Regions from separate parts of the Neobacillus sp. KR4-4 genome, predicted to be linked through region 1. Evidence: predicted binding sites of a transcription regulator. Region 1 holds the regulator's gene; the other holds the start of a gene.
What was found. Region 1 encodes Rex, which represses fermentation and respiration genes when NADH is low (regulators of the CRP and FNR family bind a similar motif). Its sites were predicted from a motif close to TTGTGAAATATTTCACAA; they were not measured.
Positions count from the first base shown of each region.

Region 2: a site for Rex is predicted at 1,831-1,848, ahead of qoxA (cytochrome aa3 quinol oxidase subunit II). Genes of this name have one in related genera too.

Region 1 is NZ_JBHHJU010000040.1:31,683-39,662, reverse strand. It holds gene ACE198_RS26075 (ABC transporter ATP-binding protein) at 1-1,448, opposite strand, end outside; gene moaC (cyclic pyranopterin monophosphate synthase MoaC) at 1,626-2,123, shown strand; gene ACE198_RS26065 (redox-sensing transcriptional repressor Rex) at 2,159-2,818, shown strand; gene ACE198_RS26060 (sulfite exporter TauE/SafE family protein) at 3,030-3,782, shown strand; gene dcuS (DcuS/MalK family sensor histidine kinase) at 3,924-5,543, shown strand; gene ACE198_RS26050 (response regulator) at 5,521-6,228, shown strand; gene ACE198_RS26045 (2-hydroxycarboxylate transporter family protein) at 6,347-7,693, shown strand; gene ACE198_RS26040 (NAD(P)-dependent malic enzyme) at 7,812-7,980, shown strand, end outside.
Region 2 is NZ_JBHHJU010000010.1:113,495-121,474, forward strand. It holds gene qoxB (cytochrome aa3 quinol oxidase subunit I) at 1-813, opposite strand, end outside; gene qoxA (cytochrome aa3 quinol oxidase subunit II) at 803-1,789, opposite strand; gene ACE198_RS12575 (heme biosynthesis protein HemY) at 2,161-2,463, shown strand; gene ACE198_RS12580 (Hsp20/alpha crystallin family protein) at 2,705-3,112, opposite strand; gene ACE198_RS12585 (spore germination protein) at 3,125-3,367, opposite strand; gene ACE198_RS12590 (spore germination protein) at 3,388-3,654, opposite strand; gene ACE198_RS12595 (Cof-type HAD-IIB family hydrolase) at 3,861-4,610, shown strand; gene ACE198_RS12600 (cold-shock protein) at 4,737-4,937, shown strand; gene ACE198_RS12605 (YwbE family protein) at 5,035-5,232, opposite strand; gene ACE198_RS12610 (hypothetical protein) at 5,225-5,428, opposite strand; gene ACE198_RS12615 (GyrI-like domain-containing protein) at 5,684-6,154, shown strand; FMN riboswitch at 6,282-6,430, shown strand; gene ribE (riboflavin synthase) at 6,582-7,241, shown strand; partial or broken gene ribB (3,4-dihydroxy-2-butanone-4-phosphate synthase) at 7,266-7,886, shown strand; gene ribH (6,7-dimethyl-8-ribityllumazine synthase) at 7,943-7,980, shown strand, end outside.

The sequences.
Region 1 (7,980 bases):
ACTTCCTTGCTATCTAAATCCAAATGGTTGGTGGGCTCATCTAAAATTAGAACATTGGCTTTTTCCAACATCAGCTTAGCTAAAGCAAGTCGAGCTTTCTCCCCACCGCTTAAAGTGGAGACAATTTTTAAGACATCATCACCGGAAAATAAGAAATTACCAAGAACCGTTCGAATCTCTTTTTCGTTTTTTAACGGGTAATCATCCCAGAGTTCATTCAAAACACGCTTATTGGAAGTTAATTCAGCCTGTTCCTGATCGTAATATCCGATGGAAAGGTTTGTTCCATAGAGAATGGTTCCGTCTAGGGCAGGAAGCTTTTTAATAATTGTTTTTAATAAGGTTGATTTACCAATTCCATTTGGGCCAACTAAGGCAATGCTTTCTCCTTTAAAGGCACGAAAAGAAATGGCTTCTGAGACCTTTTCGCCCTGATAACCGACAGCAAGGGAATCGACCGTTAACACGTCATTGCCGCTTTGTTTTTCAATTTCAAACGAGAAGTTTGCCGATTTTTCATCTCCTAAGGGGCGGTCCATCAGTTCCATCTTCTCTAACTTTTTGCGGCGGCTTTGGGCTCGTTTGGTCGTTGATGCACGTGCCAAATTCCGGTTGATAAAATCCTGAAGATCTGCCACCTCTTGCTGTTGCTTTTCAAAAAGCTTTAAATCACGCTCATAATTGGCCGCTTTTTGATCTAGGTAGGCACTATAGTTGCCTGTGAATCGTTGGATTTGCTTACGGGAGACTTCATATACCTGCGTAACCACCTTATCTAAAAAATAGCGGTCATGGGAAACAATCAAAATGGCCCCGTGATAACTTTGTAAATATTGCTCCAGCCAGGACAGGGTATCAATATCAAGATGGTTGGTCGGCTCGTCCAATATTAAGATATCGGGCTTAGTTAATAGCAGTTTACCAAGGGCAAGACGCGTTTTCTGTCCGCCGCTTAAACTTGATATCATCAAGGATTTATCAGGGAAATTTAACCCATGGAGTACAGAACGGAGCTCTGCCTCGTATTGATATCCACCCTGCTCCTTAAATTTCACTTGAAGATGGTCGTACTCTTTTAGGATTCTCTCGTATCTTCCAGTATCATCAAATACATTAGGATCGGCCATTTGCTCTTCAAGGGCCCGAAGTGACTTTTCCATTAAACGCAGCGGTTCAAATACAGTCAACATCTCGTCCCATATCGACAAAGTGGACTCTAAACCAGTATTTTGGGCTAAATAGCCAATCATTACTTCTTTTGGTTTGATGATTTCACCGCCATCATGTGACAAGTGGCCAGCAATAATCTTCAATAATGTTGATTTTCCTGCCCCGTTGCGACCAACTAGAGCCACACGGTCTCGAGTTTGTAATTCTAATTTAATATTCGATAAAATTAGGTCAGCACCATAATATTTTTGTAGTTGATTAACCTGTAACAAAATCATTCTTTTTCACCTCTATTACATAGGTTTAGTGTACCTTATTCCCCGTATATCGGCAATAAACTGAGGCGCAGATTAGGTGGATGAAGGTGTTAAATCGGCAAAAACCTTGAATTTCGTTCAAAGTTTCACAGACAGATAAGGAAAAATAGTGTATGATTTGAAGGGAGGATTATTTATATGGCAGAATTAACGCATTTTAATGAAGAAGGCCGAGCAAAAATGGTCGATGTCAGTGATAAGCCAGAAACAGCACGGACGGCACTTGCTCATTCCAGTATTACAGTTAGGAAAGAAATTTACGATAGAATTACGAATCACGCGATAAAAAAAGGTGATGTCTTAGCAGTGGCACAGGTAGCTGCGGTCATGGCAGCAAAGAAGACGTGGGATTTGATTCCGATGTGTCATCCGATCCCCTTAACGGGGGTTAATATATCTTTTTCCTGGGAGCAGGACACAGAAGAGAATTATCGCTTAAATATATCGGCAGCCGTTAAAACCAAGGGGAATACAGGTGTAGAAATGGAAGCGTTAACAGCTGCGTCAGCATGCGCTTTAACGGTTTATGATATGTGTAAAGCCGTTGATAAAGGTATGGTGATTGGCCCTACATATCTTGTCGAAAAAACAGGCGGTAAAAATGGTGATTTTAAGAGAAACGAAAAAGTTAAATGATTTTTAACTAAATTATCCATGGGGTGTGGGAGATTATGAGTAATGAAACAATGAAAATACCACAGGCGACAGCCAAACGGCTGCCCCTTTATTACCGATTTCTTAAAAACCTGCATTCTTCCGGTAAGCAAAGGGTTTCATCAGCCGAACTAAGTGAAGCCGTAAAGGTCGACTCAGCCACGATTCGCCGCGATTTTTCTTATTTCGGAGCATTAGGAAAAAAAGGTTATGGGTATAATGTCAATTATTTGATTTCCTTCTTTCGTAAAACCTTGGACCAGGATGAATTAACAAAGGTTGCTTTAATAGGGGTAGGGAATTTGGGCACGGCATTTTTAAACTATAATTTTTTAAAGAATAATAACACGAAAATAGAATGTGCCTTTGATGTGGATCCAGAAAAAATGGGAACGAAAATTCGCGAGGTCCCGGTTTATCATATGGATGAATTGGAGAAGGTTTTATCTGAGGGGGGTATATCCGTTGCGATATTAACGGTTCCAGCCCCAGTTGCACAGATGATTACTGATCGACTTGTGAGTGCAAATATAAAGGGAATATTAAACTTTACGCCAGCACGCTTAAATGTTCCCCCGCAAATTAGAGTCCATCATATTGACTTAGCAGTGGAACTGCAATCGCTTGTTTATTTTTTAAAGCATTATCCGACGGTGGAATTAGAGGAAGAAGAATAGTAATTTAGTTAAGAGCAGAGCTTTTCACAACATTTGTGGAGAGCTCTTTTGTATGCTTCATACCCTGCTTTTTTTAATTACATAATCTATCAAAATACTGAGGGCTGGACTAAGATGTAGGTAGTTTATTTGCAAGCGATTACTATCGGGATTATAGATCACACATTCCCTAGAGTGACATCTAGGGTTTTTGCAATTGGAGGGGATGAAGTTGGCGATCGTGCTGACTATGTTTGTACTTGGGGTATTATTAGGATTTGTCGGAGCAGGAGGTTCTGGCTTTATTATTGCCATTTTAACAGTGGTTTTTGGAGTTCCCATCCATGTCGCTTTAGGGACATCTTTAGCTGCCATGGTGTTTACTACCTTGTCAGGTGCGTACAGTCATTTTCGGCAAGGAAATATTTCGATTAAAACGGGTCTAATTGTCGGAGGATTTGGGTCGATTGCTTCCTATTTTGGTTCAAAGCTAGCTGGTTTGATTCCCATCCATTCCTTGCATTGGTTAACCGCAGGGATGTTGTTTCTATCCGCTTTGATCTTGGTCGTACGATTGTTTATTGTTCAAAAAATTAAGGCAAACTATAAAAAAGACGAACCAAGCAACCTTCTTCTTATTAAGAAAGCAGCGCTAGTCGGTTTGGTTACCGGGTTGATGTCTGGGACATTTGGGATTGGTGCTGCACCGTTCATTCAAATCGGACTGCTTTTAATCTTGGGACTTACGCTTAAACAATCGGTGGGTACAACCATGCTTGTTATTCTGCCCATCGCTTTAGCAGGGGGAGCTGGCTATTATTTTCAAGGATACTTGAACTTCCCATTGTTAATTGAAGTGGTGGCAGGAACCATGATTGGTTCTTATGTCGGGGCCAAGTTTACGGACTTTGCACCTCAGCCCGTTTTAAAAAGTGCGATGGTCCTGACCCCTATTTTAGCAGGAGCTATATTACTGATAAGTTAAAGAAAGCTTCTAATGCTGCAAAGTTCTGTCATAGCAAGCTTTGCAGCTTTTTTGCGTTTACTTTACTTACCTGAATGATTACATTGTCATCAAGGGGTGCATCAAGATGGTGCCTGACACCCGGTACAGCTGGAGGGAAATATGAGAAGGGGCAGATGGAGTTTAAAATCAGTGATTATTGTATTCGTTTGTGTAGTGGTTACTTTTTCGCTGTTGATAACGGATTTACTTATAAGTTCCAGAATTGCTTCAGAGACGGAAAAGAATCAGGCGGAGCAAGCAAGAAGTGTAGCTCGCATGGTTGCACATAGTCCGCTTGTGATTGAGGCGATGAGTGGGAAACGCGATGAAAAGGACATTCAAAGCTATGCAAATGAAATGAGGAAAGTTACAAATGTTTACTTTATTGTCGTGATGGATATGAATGCCATTCGAAAATCCCACCCCGACAGTAATAAAATAGGGTTGCCATTCAGGGGTGGAGATGAAGGACCTGTTTTAAAAGGAAGAGAGCATGCGTCAATATCAAAGGGATCGCTGGGACCTTCATTACGCTCTTTTACACCCATTAAGGACGAAAAAGGGAAACAAATCGGGGCAGTGGCCGTTGGGATTTCGCTGGATAATGTGGAAAAGGCCGTCAAAAAGAGCCGAACTGGGATCTATATTGGAACCCTGATCGGTCTATTAATCGGTGTTCTTGGGGCTGTTATTTTAGCTAGATATATCAAAAAAATCTTACTTGGGCTTGAGCCGTTTGCGATCGCAAAATTATTAGAAGAAAGAAGCGCTATGCTTCAATCCGTCAGAGAAGGAATTGTCGCGGTTGATCAAGAGTCAAAGATAACACTTGTCAACCGAGCTGCTTTAAAGATGTTTCACAAGGCAGGACTGCCGGATAATCCGATGGGGGTAAATATAGAAAGGTATTTGTCTACCACGCGCTTAAAAGATCTCTTACAAACGGGTAAAGCTGAATTGGATGAAGAACAGAATTTAAATGGAATGACCATTTTAACTAATCGAGTCCCTGTTATTGTTGGGAATAAGGTCGTAGGGGCCATTGCAACTTTTCGCGATAAAACAGAAATACAAGTACTCGCCGAAGAACTGACTGGAGTGAGAACTTACGCCGATGCACTTCGAGCCCAGGCACATGAATATATGAATAAGCTTCATGTTATTTTAGGGATGGTCCATACAGGGTATTATGAAAAAGTTGTTGAATACATCAATGAAACGGTTAATCATCGCAATAACGAAATTGGCTTTGTGACCAAAAAAATAAAGGACCCTGTATTAGCAGGCTTTTTAATTGGAAAGTTAAGTTATGCAAGGGAATCGGGGACAGAGTTATCAGTTTTGTGTGAACAACCAATTCCTCAACCCGAGGATTCTGATATAACACATGAACTGATTACGATTTTAGGTAATTTAATTGATAATGCGATTATGGCTGTGAGCGGTTGTCCACTCAAAAAAGTAACAGTTTCCCTTGATTATGCAGATGATATTTTAACAATTGAAGTAAAAGATACCGGAAAAGGGATGAGTGAAGAAATACAAAACCAAATTTTCAACAAAGGATTCTCCACAAAAGGCGAAAATAGAGGATTAGGATTGTATCTCGTTTCGCAGGCGGTTAAAAAGTTGGACGGGGATTTAATTCTATCATCAAAACCTGAAAAAGGGACCGTTTTCGCCGTGTATATACCATATGATGGGGAGGGGGACAGAAATGATCCGAGTGATGATCGTTGATGACGATCCAATGGTGGCTGAATTCAATAAACGCTATCTTGAGCAGGTCCCTGGATTTAAATTGATGGCAATGGCTGCATCTGTAGATGAGGCGATTATGAAATTGGAAAAGCTAGAAATCGATCTGATCTTGCTTGATATATTTATGCCGGGGAAACTAGGTTTAGAGCTGTTAACCTACCTCCGCGAAAATGAGAAAGAGACCGATGTAATTATTATTTCAGCAGCGTCAGACATGGAGCGGATTAAAAAGGCCTTGAGGTACGGAGCTGTAGATTATTTAATTAAACCTTTTGAATTTGACCGATTTAGCAGAGCGTTAGTTGACTATAAGAACCAAACAGAGATTATTCAGACACAACATGTAATTAATCAAGACGTACTGGACCAGCAGATCCTGCACCGAGAGGAAAAGTCTCTTATCGAAGACCTCCCGAAAGGATTGACAAAAGACACCTTAAAACAAATTTGGGAAGCCATTCAGGAATTAAAAAATGCTCCGTTTTCAACAGAGGACGTTGTAAAGGTGGTCGGCATTTCTCGGGTATCGGTTCGTAAGTATTTAAACTTTTTAAAGGAAATCGGAATTCTTGATGTGAAGGTAATTTACGGTACCGTCGGCAGACCTGTATACCAGCATGAATATAATCAAATGAAAGAACATCTAATCAAAGCCTTTTTGTAAGCAGCCGAAAACTGCTTACTTTTTTTATTTACAAAAATCTTATTAAATTTACATAAACTATGAAAGCGTTTCAATCGGGAATATGATAGAAACATAAATTTAATAGGGGGATGAATTTATGGAACCAGTTAGAAAATTGCAACCGCTTACGGTTGTTTCAGGGGAAAAGGAAGAAAAGAAAGGTTTTTTAGGTAAAATTGGCAGTATGAAGATAGGGGTTATTCCACTGCCGCTTTATATCGTTATCGCAGCTGTTGTCTACTTTTCAGCTGTCTATAAATTGCTTCCAGCTGACATGATTGGCGGCTTTGCCATCATTATTGTTATGGGTATTTTACTTGGTGACCTTGGTATGAAGATTCCGGTCTTGAAGGATATTGGCGGTCCGGCAATTCTAGCACTGTTGGTCCCATCTATATTAGTCTATTTTAGTGTGATTAACACAACTGGAATGAATGCGGTTACGCAATTAATGAAAACATCAAATTTCCTTTATCTATATATCTCTGTTTTAGTAGTCGGAAGTATTCTTGGGATGAATCGGAGAGTCTTAATTCAAGGTTTCACACGAATGTTTATCCCGCTTATTTTAGGGACCATTGCTTCAGTTATCGTAGGGGTCCTTGTTGGTTTGCTTTTTGGATATGATATGAAACACACACTTTTCTATATTGTTGTACCAATAATCGGTGGCGGCATCGGAGAAGGAATTTTGCCTCTTTCATTAGGCTATGCAGAGGTTCTCGGAAAATCTTCAGAAACATTTGTTGGCCAGTTGATCCCCGCCGCTGTAATTGGGAATATTGTCGCTATCGTTTGTGCTGGTATTTTGTCTCGCATAGGTGAGAAAAAGAAACACCTTACGGGTAATGGTGTATTAGTGAAAACAAAAGGCGGCGACGGAATCACAGAAGCCGCAACGATTGATAAGCCGGTTGATTTCCCACTTATGGGTGCAGGATTGTTAATAGCATGTAGTTTCTTTATCTTAGGTGGACTTGGAAATAAATTTCTTGGAATTCCTGGACCAGTGTTAATGATTATTGCAGCAGCAGTAGTAAAAAGTATTAAGATAATGCCAGCTAAAATGGAACAAGGTGCGTATCACTTATATAAATTTGTATCATCAAGTTTAACATGGCCATTAATGGTTGGTTTAGGGATGCTTTATATTCCGCTTAAGGATGTAGTTAAGATCGTAACACCTGGATATGCGGTTGTTTGTGCTTCTGTTGTAGTCGCAATGATTACTACGGGTTACTTTGTAGGAAAATTGATGAAGATGTATCCTGTTGACTCAGCAATTGTTACAGGCTGTCATAGTGGTTTAGGAGGTACGGGGGATGTCGCGATTCTTTCGGCATCTAATCGGATGTCATTAATGCCATTTGCCCAAGTTTCCACAAGAATTGGCGGCGCCTCAACCGTTATATTGGCTATTCTTTTACTGAAATTATTAAGTTAGTAATTCCTCAAAAGGGCTGTGGCTATCTGTCACGGCTCGACTTTTTAAATAATAGATTTGATTTTCGTCACCCAGATTAACATCTAGACTTAGGTTGGAGCAAAAGGAGAAGGTTGGAATGAATGAAAGAATGATCAAAGAAGAGGCCGTGCTGCTTCACAAAAAGCTTGCCGGGAAAATTAGTATTGTCAGTAAGGTAGAAGTTAACAATGCAGATGATTTAAGTTTAGCCTATACACCAGGTGTAGCGGAGCCATGTAAGATTATTGCCAAAAATAGTGAGGCTT
Region 2 (7,980 bases), on a different contig from region 1:
CCACATCATATCCATACCGCCACCCGCTAAGGTGAAGAAATGGGTTCCAAAGATCCGGTCAAACGTCATTAATGCAAGTGCAACCGTGAAAATTGGGAATGAAGCAACAATAATCACCGAAGCAATGAATGAAGTCCAAGTAAACATTGGCATTCTCATCAGTGTCATGCCTTTTGTTCTCATTTTTAAGATAGTGACAATAAAATTTATACCCGTCATCAGGGTACCAATCCCAGCAATTTGCAGGGCAATCGCATAATAGTTATTCCCGATTCCAGGAGTAAATTCTTTACCTGCAAGAGGGAAGTATGCAGTCCAACCAGCATCTGGAGAACCACCGACAACAAACGAAATATTAAACAGCATCGCACCACTAAAGAACAGCCAGAAGCTTAACGCGTTAAGTTGTGGGAATGCGACGTCACGAGCACCGATTTGCAGTGGGATTACCACGTTCATTAAGCCAATTAATAATGGCATTGCTGCAAACAAAATCATAATGACACCGTGTGTAGTGAAAATTTCATTGTAATGTTGCGCATCTAAAAATTTCATTTCTGGACGTGAGGTTTGAGCCTTCATTAAGAGGCCGTCCACACCGCCACGGAAAAACATTAATACACCAGAGAGGATATACATAATCCCAATTCGTTTATGATCAACGGTTGTTAACCATTCTCTCCAGAGCCATTTCCATTTTTTTAAATAGGTAACCCCAGCCACAATTCCGATCATTGTTAAGAGAATAGCAATCTGAGAACCTAGTATTAATGGGTTGCCAACAATAAAAAAGTCATGCCAATTAATGTTCATTGTGCTCACCTCCATCTGATTTTTCACTCTTGTCCATGCTTTCCATACCTTCCATGTCCATAGAATGACTATTTGTTTCTTTTTCTTTGAAAATCTTTCCTTTTACGCCATGTACTTCGTACAATTCAGGATTTGTATAAGTTTTAGAATTCATATCCGCATGGTTTACCCAGGCAAGATGTGTTCCAATAAATGTTTCACGTCCTAAGTGTGTAGGCTTAAGAAGTTGATTGTATTTCTTTTCTGTTAACTTAGGAGCAGTTTCTTTAACTTCTTTTACCCATTTTTCAAAGGCTTGGGGGGATTTTGCTTCAACCGTAAATTCCATTTCAGCATAGCCCTTACCGTTAAAGTTTGTATTTCTTCCTAAAAATTCACCAGGCTTGTCAGCTGTAAGGTACAGCTCTGTCTCCATCTTGTTCATGGTATACTTTTGACCGCCTAAAGCAGGAACCCAGAATGACTGCATTGTACCTGCAGAAGTTAACTTAAACTGCACAGGTGTGCCAGCAGGAATATTCACGTAGTTCACAGTTTCAATCCCTTGTTCAGGGTAGCTAAAAATCCACTTCCAATCGGCAGAAGTCACATTAATGGTAATTGGTTTTTTATTTTCATATCCAGCAGGTACTTTTTCTAACTTATAGATTGTATTAACAGTAGGAATCGTTAAAGCAATGACAATAAGAATAGGAATGACAGTCCAAATTATTTCTAATTTTGTGCTTCCATGTTCTTCAGGTGGTTCGTAATCTGCATTTTCAGGCTTAGCCCGATATTTCCAGATAATATATCCAAATAAACCAAAAACAACGACAACCACTAGCAACATAAAAATAAGTGACCAGTTAATTAAATCTAGAATGTCACGTGCGGCAGGTCCTTTTGGATCAAAGACGACCATATTCGTACATCCGCTTAAAAGCATAGTTGGTACTAAAGCTAACAGTGGAATTAAGTAGCTTTTTTTAAACATGAATTTTTCTCCCTTCCAAATGTTCACTTTTACGATTATAATCGTGAAACCTTTCACAAACAAGACTGAATTACTTCTTTTTTTGCTTCCATGTACTGATTAAGCCTAATTTAAATTAGTTATTATTTAATAGTAATTAGTCCGTTAGTCTTTTCTAAAACCTATATTAACAATAATGCTGTGATGTTTATACACGTTTTTCGATTAATTTGTGACAAATTTGTTAAGGTTTTAAAATTCCTATCGAGGAAAAGAATGTATGTAAATTTTTACCTGGTAAATTAAGTATTTTTAGTTCAAAACTAATCATTGTCTATTTTTGCAAAAAAGTGGGATAATACGTAGGAATACATAGATGAGGAGAGCCAAAAATGAAGGTAAAAGTGAATCGTAATGCAGCAAAAGCTTTGAAAAAAATGTTAGAACAAGAAGAAGCACAAGGAAAACTTTTTCGTGTGTATGTCACAAGTATTCATGGTGACCATGCCCATTATGATTTAAAGCTTGATACACCAACAGAAAATGATGTTGTCGTCACAAGCGATAAAGAAATTGATTTCATTATTGATAAAAATGACCCAAACCTAAATAGTATTTGGATTCAATATTTCCAATTACCGAAAGAAGAGTGGCTGATTACTAACCCAACCATGGGTGTCCATCACCATCATTAATAGCACCACATTAAAACGCTTGTTTTTGACAGGCGTTTTTTTATTATTGTTATTTTCTTAAAACTTGAAATAATTAGTAATTGTTTCATATAATCAATTACCATGAACAATCGTAAGTAATTTCATACTAATAAAAGGAGTGTGCATATGATTTAATCACAAAACAAGTTTACCCTTCTACAATCATAGAAGGGAAATCTTTTGCAATAAGTCTTTATGATATTGGAGATAAACACTCTAGTCACTTCTTATTTCGAGGGTAAGATAAATGAAGTAGTCCATTATTAATTTGTGAATGTATTAAATGAGCCTGTGTTGGTTCAGGTAGGTCAATTACTCGTTCAAAATCACCATATTCACGTTCTCTCTTCATTTCCATTTCTAAAGGTAAAACAGGTTTTATTCTGCCATTAATTTTTAAATGATTATTTGAAATTAAGCTAAGCGAAACATCTTCTGGATTTACCCCAGGTATTTCAAAAATAATAAAGTTATAATAATCATTTTGGTATAAGTCAAATTTTGGATTAAGCGATACTTCTCTAAAAAATTCATCTGGTTGTTTTTGCTTTAGTACGCTAGACCAAAAATTGCTCTCTCTATACTCGTTAGTAATCTCTAGCCATCTTCTCATTTTTTCTATATCCATATTGCTGCTCCTTTAAATTTGATTAGCTATAGGCATAGATGGGTTAGCTATTTGATCCTGATCACTAATATCTGTATCTATATTGCCTGAGGACATTAAAGAAGTGGCTGGTGATAAATCACCTAAAGTGAAATTTGCTCCCACAAATTTACTATTTGCAGTATGGCTGTTATGCACAGTAGGACCGATATCAACATTCCCGTTTTGGGTGGCTCCATTTATCTTGAAATTTAAAATATTTATTTGATATGGCATATCAGATAACTCCTATAATTTTAGATTGGTGGTACAGGTTGAATTGGTGTATTGACATTAGTAGAATCAGTAGTTCCAATAGAGGTTTGATCATTAACGTCTGGATCATTTAACAGGTTTTCCATCATTGCCTCAGTTGGTGAAGTATCTCCATATGAAGCATTAATTCCTTGTAATTTACTATTGGCTGTGGGACTGTTATGAGATGCTTCCCCTATAGTTATGGAGCCATTGCCCGAAATACTGTTTATTTTTAGATAATATAAATTGATAACAACCGATGGCATCATTAAACACCTTTCTATTCTTGGCTTATGGGTACTATATGCAATAGAGCGCCTATAGGTTACTTATTAAAGGATTATAAGAAAATTGCAAGATACTTGTCAGAGTATTTATTATAACTATATTATGTAAACTTAATGTTTGATTAGTTTTTAGAAATGATGTTATCTTATTATAGGAAAAGTATGGAAGGGAGCTTGATATACATATGGATAATATTAATAATGACATTGAAGTCAAACTAGTTGCACTCGATATGGATGGTACGCTTTTAAATAATAAAGGACAGGTATCGGAAGCAAATCGTGAAGCCATCAAAGCTGCTAAGGAAAAAGGAATCTATGTGGTTCTTAGTACAGGCCGTTCACTTTTGACGAGCAGAGAGCATGCTGATTCATTGGAGCTTGATTCTTATTTAGTCACTGTTAATGGTAGTGAAATATGGGATGATCAACGTCAATTAGTAGAGAGGAACTTGGTAAAGTCTGAACTTGTTGAGTGGATGTGGAGGTTATCGCTGCAACATAAGACTAAGTTTTGGGCGATTAGCACGGAACGCAATTGGCATAATGAAATGCCGGAGGACTTGCATACTTTAGAATGGATGAAATTTGGCTTTAATATCGATGATGATGAAACCAGAGAGATAATCATGAAAGAATTACAGGCAAAAGGTGAATTTGAACTTAGTAATTCTACGTTGAAAAATATTGAAGTGAATACGGCCGGTATTAATAAAGCGAAGGGTCTGGAGATTGTTTGTAACAGGCTGGGATTGGATATGAAAAATGTAATGGCCGTAGGTGATAGTCTTAATGATTTGGCGATGATCAAGGCAGCTGGCATGGGAGTTGCAATGGGAAATGCACAAGATCTTGTGAAAGAAGCAGCGGATTGGGTAACTACCACAAATGAGGAAGACGGAGTTGCAAAAGCAATCCACAAATGGGTTTTATAAAGATTTTATATCCAATTAAAATTTTTAAAATTGTTATGGTATAGGTAAAAAGGAAATGGGTAAAAATAATTATGCAATCAATTTGCAATTTACATGTAATAGTTACATGCTAGGAGGCTACAAAGAATGGAATCAGGTAAAGTAAAATGGTTTAACAGTGAAAAAGGTTTTGGATTCATTGAGCGTGAAGGTGGAGAAGATGTATTTGTTCACTTTTCTGCTATTCAAGGCGAAGGATACAAAACATTAGACGAAGGTCAAGAGGTAACGTTTGAAATTGAAAGTGGCCAACGTGGACCACAAGCAGTAAACGTCCGTAAATCATAATGACCCGCCAATAAACAGACCCAAGCCTTTTGGGTCTGTTTTTTACTTCCATTAAAAAAGCCCACTTTGCATCATTGTGCAAAGAGGACTTTCTAAACTAATTATTTATTTCCTTAACTCTGCCAACTTGTCCATCCGTAAGCCTGACCTTTATGCCGTGAGGATGAAAACTGGACTTTGTTAATATATCCTTGACGGTCCCCTCTGTTAGTTTCCCGCTTCGTTGATCTGCTTTTAGGACAATTTTGACGAGTGCACCTGGGGAAATATCTACTCGATTCTGACCACTAGACACCCATTTTTCTCCGCGAATTACTTACTTTTTTCGTTTGCTGGCTTTGCAGCTTTTTAGTTGCCATCGAGTTGTTTGAACTTGAAGTTCCTCCGGCAGATTTGTTCTTCTTATTTTGCAGTTGTTGTTTCATCGCTTCTTGTAGACTTATTTTCTTCTTGGGTTCTTCCTGTGGATTTGTTTGATTTTCATTACTCATAAAAAATCCTCCTATTAATGTGCTAAGTCCATTATATGCTATTTTCATCCAAATAATAAAATTTACGACATCATTTAAAAAAAGATAGTTAAAAAAATTTGGACGTTATTTCTCATTTTTGGAATAACGTCCGTTAATTTTAATACCTATACATGTGTGGACGATTTGGAATGAATTTAGTCGAATTATTTTTGCAGGAGTTTAAGAGTGACGGTGAGAATTATATTAATATGATAATTCAAAAGGGGGATTAGCATGAGTATCCAAGTAATAGAAAAAGAAGAAATGAAGGTTGTTGGAATTTCATGGAACGGAACTTATTCACAAATCAGTACACTCCCAGGTCTATTTAAAAAGATGATAGATCGGCTAGAAGAAGTATCATATCAAACCAAAGACCCTGTTTTGATCGCACCTTTTCACAGCAGAGAAACAGAATTTACTTATTATGTTACAACTCCAGTTGAAAAAATTGAGGAAATCCCAGATGGTATGGTTGGTTTTACGATTCCAAGTAAAAATTATGTATTTGCTACACATCAAGGAAGTCATGAAACAGTGGAAAGTACATATAAACAAATCTATGCCTGGATGGAAGAATATGGATATGAACATGATCACAATGCCCTAAGTTTGGAAGTGTATAAAGAAGAGCATAAACATCAAAATGAGACTGGTGAATTACATTTTGATATTTATTTACCTGTAAAGACTTATAAACAATAAATAAGTTGGTAAAATTATGACGGTAAGCTAAGTTCTGGTTATTAATTGTGTTTTTAGTGCAATATAGTTAAGCTAATAGCTTTACTATTAGAATGAAATGTCATAACATATAAGTATATATTTAAATAATTTCCTTCGGGGTCAGGTGAAATTCCTAACCGGCGGTGATGAAGCTATGCTTCTTAGTCCGTGACCCGGTTAACATTAATATGTTAAGCGGTGGATCTGGTGAAACTCCAGGGCCGACAGTTAAAGTCTGGATGGGAGAAGGAAAAGACAGGATTAACAATAGGGTGAAGTGTACCTATTTTTAAGCCTTTATTTTCTATTGTCTTTTTTTCAAGACCCTGATGACAAACTGTCTTTAGGGTCTTTTTTAATTTTTTGGGCAGAATCAAAGGGAAACATAGTAAGGAGTTTGGACAATATGTTTACTGGAATTATTGAAGAAATTGGCGTAGTCGCAAACATCCAGCGGACTGGCGAGTCGTTTGTATTGAACATAGAAGCGAATAAAATACTAAACGATGTCCATCTTGGGGACAGTATTGCGGTTAATGGGGTTTGTCTGACGGTTACATCCTTTACGGGTAAACTGTTCACAGTAGATGTGATGCCGGAAACGGTCAGAGCTAGCAGTTTAAGTATGGTAAAACGAGGGTCCAAAGTAAATCTTGAGCGGGCTATGGCAGCGGGTGGAAGGTTTGGCGGTCATTTCGTTTCAGGACATATTGACGGAACAGGTGTAATAAAAAGTAAACAATCACTTGAAAATGCGATTTACTATGAGATTGAAGCCGAAGAGGAATTATTGCGATATGTAATCTTAAGAGGGTCGATAGCGGTGGATGGGACAAGCTTAACCGTATTTGCTGTTTCGGAGAATAGTTTTACATTATCCATTATCCCGCATACATTGTCAGAATCGATTCTTGGACAGAAGGGTTCAGGGGATATTGTAAACTTAGAATGCGATATGATAGGAAAATATGTTGGTCATTTTATAACTAATTTTTCTAATCAACCTCCGCAAAAAAGCAGCAAGGGGATAACCGCTAATTTTTTAGAAGAGCATGGATTTTTTTAAATAAAATTGAAAGGGGAGGTAACTGTGTTTAATACAATTGATGAAGCATTATCGGACCTAAAGGAAGGTAAGGTTATCATTGTCTGTGATGACGAGGACAGGGAAAATGAAGGGGACTTTATTTCCCTTGCTGAAAAAGCTACACCTGAGGTCATAAATCTTATGGCCACTCACGGCCGAGGCCTAATTTGTGTGCCTATTGACGAGGATTTAGCTAATAAGCTTGACTTACATCCAATGGTTACCAACAACACAGATCCGAAACGAACTGCCTTTACTGTCAGTATCGATCATAAATTCTCTACCACTGGCATTTCTGCTTTTGAAAGATCCGCAACAGTTTTGAGTATGGTTGACCCCGAATCAGAAGCCGGTGATTTCTTAAGACCAGGACATATTTTTCCACTCGTTGCTAAACAAGGTGGAGTTCTGAATAGAAATGGGCATACAGAAGCAGCTGTTGATCTTGCCAAATTATGCGGTGCGAAGCCTGCAGGGGTTATTTGTGAAATTATGAATGAGGATGGAACGATGGCCCGCGTTCCTGATCTTTTTAAAATTGCAGAGAGAATGAACCTTAAAATGATTACGATTAAAGATCTAGTTGAATATAGAATGAAAAATGAACGAATGGTTAAGCGGGAAGCATAGATTACCGCTCTAAAGCTCAACTACACAAAACAATTGATGGAGGCATACACATGGGAAATATTTTTGAAGGAAATTTAGTTGGTTCTGG